Regions from separate parts of the Brevibacillus sp. FW301-21C12A genome, predicted to be linked through region 3. Evidence: riboswitches for the same ligand, from Rfam matches in the RefSeq annotation. Region 3 holds a riboswitch; each other region holds the start of a gene.
The links. Region 3 has a riboswitch for S-adenosylmethionine ahead of AC3WQH_RS07680 (pyridoxal phosphate-dependent aminotransferase). Riboswitches for the same ligand answer to the same signal wherever they lie in the genome.

Region 1 (2,198 bases), on a different contig from region 3:
GCTCCATGCCGTACAGCATCCTCATCAGCGTCGTCTTGCCCGCGCCGTTTTCCCCGACGATGGCGTGGACTTCTCCCGCAGCAAGCGAAAACGAGACCTTGTCGTTTGCAATAAAATCTCCGTATTTCTTGGTCATGGCCCGCATTTCCAAACGATCGGTCATCCTTGCTCCTCCTTCTTTGCGCCTAGCCTTTCTCTTCCTTGCCTCTGCTCCTTGCCTTGCATATAAGGAAGACCGACTACACAGTTGTAGTCGGTCACAATCATGCACTGTGCGCTAGCTGTTAAAACGAGTCTGGCACTTTGCGGGTACCAGCGATGATCTCCTCGCTGATCGCTTTTACTTTGTCCACGACTTCCTGGCCAATAAAAGCGTTCAGAGGCGTCTGGCTCTCGTGCGTCACATACGTTACGCCTACGCCTTTTTCTTTCAGGCCGTAAGTGACAACGCCCGGCTTGAACGAGCCTTCTACGAACGACTTCACGGTTTCATACGCAGCGGCATCTGTCCCTTTGAGCTGGGACAACACGATGTGCTCAGGGTCGATCGTGGTGCGGTCAACGTCCTGTCCCGATGTATAGAAGCCTTTTTCCTTCGCGGCCTCGAACACGCCGAGGTCGCCTACTGCTGCCGCTCCGTTGATGAAGTCGGCGCCTTTGGATGCTTGCAGCAGCGCCAGCTCCTTCGCTTTTGCCGGGTCAGAGAAGCTTCCTACGTAGTTCACCAGGAACTCCGCGTTTGGATTGGTTGCTTTCAAGCCTTCCTGGAAGCCGCCTGTCCATTTTTTCAACAGCGGAATATCCATGGCGACAACCATGCCGACCTTGTTTGTCTTCGTGGCAAGACCTGCCGCAGCGCCCATCAGGTAAGCCGCTTCCTGCTCGCGGAAGGTAACGCTGCGCACGTTTGGCAAATCTACTACGGTATCAATAATCGCGAAGTTGCGGTCAGGATTTTCGGCTGCCACTTTTTTCAGCGCGTCTTCCGCTTCAAAAGAAGAAGTGATAATCAGATCGTAGTTTTCCGCTACCGCAACGCGCAAATTTTCTTCGATGGCGCCGTGGTCAGTAGACTCGATGCTTTTTACTTCTGCGCCAAATTCCTGTCCTGCTTTTTTCGCGCCTTCGTCCATTTGCTGGAAGAACGGGTTTACCCCGATTTTTTCCGGCAAAATCAGCGCAATGCGCTTCTTCGCCGCGCCTTCTTGCCCTGCCGCTTCTTCCTTTGGCTTGTCAGCAGGCGCATTTCCGCCAGCCGAACAGCCCGCAGCCAAAACAGCAAAAGTGGTGAATGCTAACAACAACTTCTTCATGGTGTCTTCCGCTCCCATCCGAACGTTCTACGTTTTTTCTGTATCCTACTACGTAATGTACGGCTTTTTTCCGAAAAAATCAATATTAAACACGAATATTTTGCAATAAAAATATTTTATCGTTCGTGTATTACCCCTCCTGACAACAAAAAAACTCTTCCCGAAGGAAGAGTTTGCGTCCGAAGCCGTCCTCTTCCTCATCTGTCAAAACCCCGGTACAGGTTTTGCAGGAATTGGCACCTTTCTGTCCATGTCACGCATGTCCAGTGGTTGCCGGGCTTCATCGGGCCAGTCCCTCCGCCGCTCTCGATAAGGAGATAAAAACTATCAAGTTACAATGCATTCATTCTAGCAGAACAAACTGAAAAAGCAATTGTTTTTTCAGACTGTTCTCGCCAATTTTACACTTTGGCGCCTATTGTCTGTGAAACGTTTCCTGCAGCCGATGCGACAGATTGTTCAGCTCCCCCAGCTCTTCGGTAATTTCCCGCACCTTTTGATGCTGGTTTTCCGCTGTGGCGAAAAGCTCCTCCAGATTGGCGACCGACTGCTCGGTGACAGCGGTAATGGTCGACATTTCCATCGCCACTTCGCCCGAGCGCATTTTTACCCGGTTCATGCTGGAGCCGACCTGCTCCGCTGCCTGCAGGAAGGCCATCATGCCGGAGCGCACCGCCTCGATCGACGCCACTGTTTTCACAGCCAGCTCCTGGCCTTTTGCCACCGAAGCTTCCCCGTTGCTGATCTGCTGTACAGCGTTCTCGCTTTCCTGATGGAGCGATTTGAGAATCTCGGTAATTTCCTGTGTAGCGGTTGCGCTCTGCTCCGCCAGCTTGCGCACCTCGTCTGCCACCACGGCGAAGCCGCGGCCGTGCTCGCCTGCAC
Region 2 (2,198 bases), on a different contig from region 3:
GCGTCACCTTCCAGGCCAGGGTAGCTGACCCACTCGACCGCTGGATGCGCGGCGAGGAATTGGGCTACGGCCAGGGCGTTCTGGCTGTGGCGTTCCATGCGCAGGTGCAGCGTCTCCAGACCTTGCAGGAACAGGAAGGAGTTGATCGGGGCCACGGCTGCGCCGATGTCGCGCTGCAGTTGGACGCGCGCCTTGATGATGTAGGCGAGCGGTCCGACTGCTTCCGTATAGACGACGCCGTGGTAGCTCGGGTCTGGTGTCGTCAGGCCCGGGAATTTGCCGTTGTTCCAGTCGAACTTGCCGGAATCGACGATGATGCCGCCGATCGCTGTGCCGTGCCCGCCGATGAACTTGGTCGTGGAGTGGACGACGATGTCTGCGCCATGCTCGAATGGACGGCACAGGATCGGCGAAGCGAACGTGTTGTCCACGATCAGCGGCACGCCGTTTTCGTGCGCGATGTCAGCGATTGCCTGCAAGTCCGCCACGTCAATGCGAGGGTTGCCGATCGTCTCGCAAAAGAGCGCCTTTGTTTTCTCATTGATGAACGCCCGGAAGTTTTCCGGATTGGACTGATCGACAAAGTGAACCTTGATGCCAAGACGCGGCAAAGTGTGCGCAAAAAGGTTGTACGTACCGCCGTACAAGCTGCTGGATGCGACAATTTCATCCCCGGCTTGGGCGATGTTCAAAATGGAAAAGGTGATCGCTGCCTGACCAGAGGAAGTTGCCAGAGCACCGACGCCGCCTTCCAGGAGTGCCACGCGCTTTTCAAAGGCGTCCTGGGTCGGATTCATGATGCGGGTGTAAATGTTGCCGAACTCTTTTAAGCCAAACAGGTTGGCGGCGTGCTCCGTGTCGCGGAAGACGTAGGAAGTCGTCTGATAGATCGGAACGGCGCGCGAGCCTGTTACGGGATCTACTTCTTGTCCACCATGTACAGCGAGGGTTTCCGGTTTCCATTGTTGCTGGTCAGACATGCTTATCTCTCCTTTATATATGGGGATTAGGGATAAAAAAACGGAGCATTCCTCTGAGGAGAAGAAGGCTCCGGCTATACACGGGTGTGCACTCATCTCTCAGAATCTATGGATTCTGCAGGAATTAGCACCGCGCAAGGCACGCTTGCTGGTTGCCGGGTTTCACAGGGCCTGTCCCTCCACCGCTCTTGATGAACTGTTGCTTCAGTTGTTGTCATAATTGTATGAAAAACCACACTTCGCTGTCAATAATCAATAATGAGTTATCAGGTTGGATTTGGTGGGATTGAGGCGTTGAGAGATTTGTTCATGCTCACCCGTTCATGCTGTTTCCCATGACGTCCAAAGTACCTGTGTGATACGCCTTGTTGACGTGGTTTGCAGGCTGATGCCCCGCACTCCAAGGGTGCTCTGCGTTTCTTGCACCCGCCTTTTTCCAAACCAAAAAGAGAATGCTGTTTTGTATAGTAGTCTTCATATATAGAATGGTTATTTTTGTAAATGTGTCACCCGCCTGTACCGACCAACCATCTCCCTGTCCAAAAACAAACCCACCCTCACACTGTCACAAATTTGTCCCTATATCTCCGCGCTTTCGCCGCCCGCGTCGTTAGAAAATGGCATGGCCCTATGATATGATGGGAGTGGCAGAAAACGACCAAACGATTGTACATATAGGAGGAACATACGCGATGAGCCATGGCGTGAAGGAAATTACCCCGCAGGAGCTGCTGGAAAAGCTCGCGGCCAACGAAAAGCTTCAGGTGATTGACGTGCGTGAGGTGGAGGAGTGGAACGAAGGCCATATCAAAGAAGCCAAGCTGATTCCGCTCGGCTTTTTGCCGCATCGCATCGACGAGCTGGACAAGGAGATCCCGGTCGTCATGGTGTGCCGCAGCGGTGCGCGCAGCCACAGAGCGACCGAATATTTGTGTGAGCTTGGCTTTGACGCTGCCAATATGGTCGGCGGCATGCTGGCTTGGCCTGGCGAGAAGGAAGTGTAAGCCGTACGGTCCATACGGTCACGACCGCACTGGCAACGCCGAGACGTTTTCCACACAAAAAGAAACATGCGCTTTTACGCGGTATAGCGGCGGACGCATGAGAGAAGCAGGGGAGGAAGAAAATCGTGAGTGAGGGAGCACAGCAACAAGGATCCGCGTTGCAGCGCCATTGGTTTACGGTGCTCGCAGGCGTGATTATCCTCGCGATTGTAGG
Region 3 (2,198 bases):
GACCGCTCCAAACAGGCTGACGAAGTAATGGTCCTGAATCAGATTGATGAGCCTTACCAGCTCGCGGTTGCCGACCATCGCGCCTACGCGCCAGCCGGCCATATTGTACGTTTTGGACAACGTGTAAAACTCCACGCCCACCTCTTTTGCCCCCGGCACCTGCATGAAGCTGACAGGCTTTTTGCCGTCGTAGCTGATCGCGCCGTACGCGAAGTCGTGGCAGACGACGATCTCGTGCTTGCGCGCAAACTGGACGGTTTCCTCGTAAAATTCAAACGGGGCGTTCACCGCTGTCGGGTTATTCGGATAGTTCAAAAACATCAGCTTGGCGCGGTCCAAATCGGCTTGCGGGATTTTGCTGTAGTCAGGCAAAAACTGATTTTCGGCCGTCAGCGGCATCATCGACATCCGGCCGTTTACGACCGCTACGCCGGACCAGTAATCCGGGTAGCCAGGGTCCGGTACGAGTGCCACATCGCCTGCGTTCATCAGCACCTGGCAAATTTCCACGAGGCCGGTTTTGCTTCCGAACAGGATCGCCACCTCTTCCTCCGGGTCGAGGTCCACGTCAAATTGTTGCTTGTACCAGTGCGCGACTGCCTGCTTCAGCTCCAGTCGGCCGGAAAACGGCGGGTATTTGTGATGCAGCGGATTTTCTGCCTGTGCCTTCAGCTCTTCCACAATGTGCGGCGGCGTAGGCAGGTCCGGGTTTCCTTGGCCCAGATTAATGACGTCATGCCCACAAGCGATGACTTTGTTTACTTTTGCCACCAATGTCGCAAAAAACTGGGTCGGGAGCCGATCAATCATGTCGGAAGGTTGGATGCGCATCTGTCTTCAGTTCCTTTCTTTTTAGGCCAATGTACAGCAAAAACCCCCTCTTTCCGTACAGAAAAAGGGGGAGATCAGCTTGGTCACGTCCTTATCTGTCAGGAATTATCCTGCTGGAATTGGCACAGCATCTGCAACGCGCAAGCGCGCAGATCCGCTGCCGGGCTTCATAGGGCCAGTCCCTCCGCCTCTCTTCATAAGTAAATCACACGGAATATACTGTTTTTAATCTTCTTCATACTACATTGCGGGCTCCGAACGTGTCAAGACGCTTCGCGAGGCCCGCGAATTTTTCCTGGCTACATCTTTTCTACGGTCGCGGCTGGCACTTTTCGGGTGCGACCTTGAAACGAGCTGTGCAGGGCGAAAAACGCGACAGACATTAGCGCCAGCCCCGCCATGATGTACAAAAGTCCTTGTGCCTGAAAATGCTGGAAAATGACCGCTCCGAGCAATGGGCCGAGCATGCGTCCCGCAGAGCCTGTGCCGGAGATCAGCCCTTGGATGAAGCCTTCTCGCCCCTGTGGCGTAAACTCTGCTGCCACGGCAGGCACGGCCGGCCAGACGAGCATTTCTCCAAGCGTCATGATGAACATCCCGGCGACAAAGCCGGCGTAGGAGGTCGTCTGCGACAAAATCAGCATCGACAGCACGAACACGTAGGAGCCGAGCAGCATCTGCGCTCGCAGCGTGCGGGCGAAGCGGCCAATGACCCAGGCGATCAGCGGCTGGCCGAACAAAATCAGGCCGCCGTTGATCGTCCAGAGCAAGCTGTACTGACGCAAGGAAATGCCCAACGATTGCATGTAGGTCGACAACACCGTCGTCCACTGGACGTAGACAATCCAACTGATTAACAGCCCGCTGCACAAGAGCAGTAGGGCGCCCCACGCCACTTTTTTCGTCGGCAGTTGCTGTAGCGGCGAAAGCGCCTCAACTGGCTTCGGCTTGGCAGCGCTTTGGACAGCAGCGGCGGGAGTGCCTGCGGTATTGGCTTGCTCCGCCCGATAGCCCCGCTCTGCAACTGCCTTGAGCTGCCGAGGCAAAATGAGCACGAACATGACGAGCACGATGACTTGCGAGATCGCGTTGCCAAAAAACGTCCAGGCAAACGAAATGCTCGCCAGCAAGCCGCCGAGGGCAGAGCCAGCCGCCACCCCGGCGTTGAGCGCGACGTAGATCATGTTGATCCCTTTGCGCCCGCCTTCCGGCCACAGCACGACAGCGAGTGCATTCATCACCGGAGAGAGCGTGCCGTAAAACAGCCCGTTCAGCAACAACAAGATCGTGTACAGCGTAAAGTCATGCGTGACGCCAAGCCCGACGGAAATCAGAATGACGCCGATTGAGGCAAAAACGATCGTGCG
Region 4 (2,198 bases), on a different contig from region 3:
GCCCGATCACGCGGCGCAAAATTTTGCAGCCGGCATAGCCCGCCGTGTCCTGAATCAGTCGCTTCACGTAGCTTTGCCACAAGCCTTCGACGTGAGCGCTGCGCTCTTTTGCCTGTTTGTGCCAGAGCTGAACGAACTGGGAAACGAATTCGTTCCAGACATCTTCCACCGTTTCCAGTAAGTATTCGCGATACGAGTCGCGTTCTCCTGGGTCTTCTTGCAATCCGTGTTGACCTGCGTAGTTGAGCAGCAGGTTGGCGATGACCGCGCCGATGTCAAAGCCGATTGGCCCGTAGTAGGCAAATTCCGGGTCGATCGCTTTCAGGCTCGTCTCGGTGATGAAAATGCTGCCCGTGTGCAAGTCGCCGTGCAGCAGCGCTTCTGCGCGCGTGAGGAAGTCGTATTTCAGCTTGGCGATCTCCAGCTTGAGCGGCTTGTTGTTCCAGATCGCTTCCACTTCCCGGCGAATCAGCGGGTTGAAGTCGTTGGTCGGCGCATTTTCGTACGGATCGGTAAAGACGAGATCTTCTGTGATTTTGCACAATTCCGGATTTATGAATGTTCCGACGAGCGCTTTTTTGTCGTACGGATGCGCGCCCAAATCCGATGTGTAGAACAAGGTGTGCGCGAGAAAACGGCCGATCTGCTTCGGAAAAAGCGGATAGCGCTTGCCCTCAATCAAGCCTTTGCGCATGATGATGTGGTCGCCTACGTTTTCCATCACCGTCAGGGCCAGCTCCTGATCGAAGTGGTACACTTCCGGCACCAGGTCCGGTACGTATTTGTGCTGGATGCGAAGCGCTTCGCTCTCGATCCGGGCGCGGTCGATGGTCAGCGGCCACGACTCGCCCACGACTCTCGCAAACGGCAGCGCCTGCTTCACGATCACTTTTTTTCCGGTAGCCGACTCCTGAATATCGAACACCAGATTCAGGTTCCCGTCCCCGATTTCTCGGCTGGTCAACTCGGCCCCCTCTGTAAACAGACCCGGCAAGCCTTTTACGTACTCTACTGCTTCCTGTTCAGTCAATGCGCGGTATGCCATGATTGATTACTCCCCTCGTTAAGTAGTTTCTCTCTATCTGTAGCGGACTGGTCATATCCCCCAGCCTTGCGGTCAAACGGTGTCATGCGGCCATCGGCGTTCGTGCTGTGACATACAAAAAGACCTCTTTTCCGAAGAAAAGAGGTCGCTGTCGTCACGTACAAATAACGTGTCATGTCCCCCTTATCTTCCAGACCACTTTTGTTTCTGCAGGAATTAGCACCGTGCACGTCGCTTTTTGCTTCAATCGCTGCTCGCGTTGAAATCGCGTCGTGTCGGTTGCCGGGTATCATCGGGCCAGTCCCTCCACCTTCTCTGGATAAGGTATCCAAACGTATGCGGTTTTGATTTAGTTTGAATCATACAACCTGCGGTTCCACGATGTCAACACTCTTTTTTTGCAAAAACGGCTCGCCTTCTACCAGCTATTCTGCGTCCCCGAGGCGGCGGGGCGCTCCCAGTTCCACCAGTCGATTTTGCCGACAAACGCGGCGGTAATCGACTTTTCCTCCTTGAGCCTGAGCAGCTCCTTCGTCGGCCCGGTCAGGACGGCGCCGTAGATGCGCACGCCTTTTTCCTGCAAATAGCGATAGCGCTCCTCGAGTTGCGGATTGCCGCCCGAAAGCAGCGCGTAGCCCATATCGCGCGCCAAGCTTTTTTGCTCGGTCAAATACTTCATCTCGCCCATGAAGGCGGCCATTCGCCGCTCGCCTTCTCCGTTCACCTGAATCGGCGCGGTTCCGTAATCCAGCTCCCGCTCGGCAAAGCCCCAGACCTCCCCCGGGCCGAGTAGCAGATTGCCGGCTTCCCCGTCAACTTGTTTCACCTCCACGCCAGTGTCGACGGCAAACCAGACCGTCTCCTGGTTGTAGCTGCTGACATGGCGGGAAACCAGCTCGACATACTGCTCATACGTCAGGAAGCTGTCAAACGAGATCGCCAGTTGGGAAACCGTTCCTTCCGGCAGCTTTTCCAGCGTCGTCCAGGCAGGCGTGCGCAAAAAGGACGTGTCTTCTTCCGGTTCTCCGGCCGATAGCGGATAGCGGAAAAACAGCTTTTGCTCCCTGACGCCCCCTGTCCACTCCGGTCTGGCGCTCACGTTCCACAGCACATTCGTGCTCCGAAAGCGGCCAGCGCTTTTGGCCTCGTTGCC

Region 1: linked by a shared signal. The riboswitch ahead of AC3WQH_RS05010 (BMP family lipoprotein) and the one ahead of AC3WQH_RS07680 (pyridoxal phosphate-dependent aminotransferase) in region 3 are both predicted to bind S-adenosylmethionine.
Region 2: linked by a shared signal. The riboswitch ahead of AC3WQH_RS19235 (homocysteine synthase) and the one ahead of AC3WQH_RS07680 (pyridoxal phosphate-dependent aminotransferase) in region 3 are both predicted to bind S-adenosylmethionine.
Region 4: linked by a shared signal. The riboswitch ahead of mtnK (S-methyl-5-thioribose kinase) and the one ahead of AC3WQH_RS07680 (pyridoxal phosphate-dependent aminotransferase) in region 3 are both predicted to bind S-adenosylmethionine.

The regions. Positions count from the first base shown of each region.
Region 1 is NZ_JBYTBG010000005.1:15,731-17,928, reverse strand. Features, by position in the region: gene AC3WQH_RS05015 (ABC transporter ATP-binding protein) at 1-163, opposite strand, end outside; gene AC3WQH_RS05010 (BMP family lipoprotein) at 285-1,313, opposite strand; SAM riboswitch class I at 1,508-1,629, opposite strand; gene AC3WQH_RS05005 (methyl-accepting chemotaxis protein) at 1,729-2,198, opposite strand, start outside.
Region 2 is NZ_JBYTBG010000036.1:17,970-20,167, reverse strand. Features, by position in the region: gene AC3WQH_RS19235 (homocysteine synthase) at 1-980, opposite strand, end outside; SAM riboswitch class I at 1,070-1,178, opposite strand; gene AC3WQH_RS19230 (rhodanese-like domain-containing protein) at 1,673-1,984, shown strand; gene AC3WQH_RS19225 (SCO family protein) at 2,110-2,198, shown strand, end outside.
Region 3 is NZ_JBYTBG010000008.1:76,364-78,561, reverse strand. Features, by position in the region: gene AC3WQH_RS07680 (pyridoxal phosphate-dependent aminotransferase) at 1-831, opposite strand, end outside; SAM riboswitch class I at 920-1,034, opposite strand; gene AC3WQH_RS07675 (MFS transporter) at 1,131-2,198, opposite strand, start outside.
Region 4 is NZ_JBYTBG010000024.1:31,621-33,818, forward strand. Features, by position in the region: gene mtnK (S-methyl-5-thioribose kinase) at 1-1,045, opposite strand, end outside; SAM riboswitch class I at 1,226-1,371, opposite strand; gene AC3WQH_RS15455 (anti-sigma factor) at 1,464-2,198, opposite strand, start outside.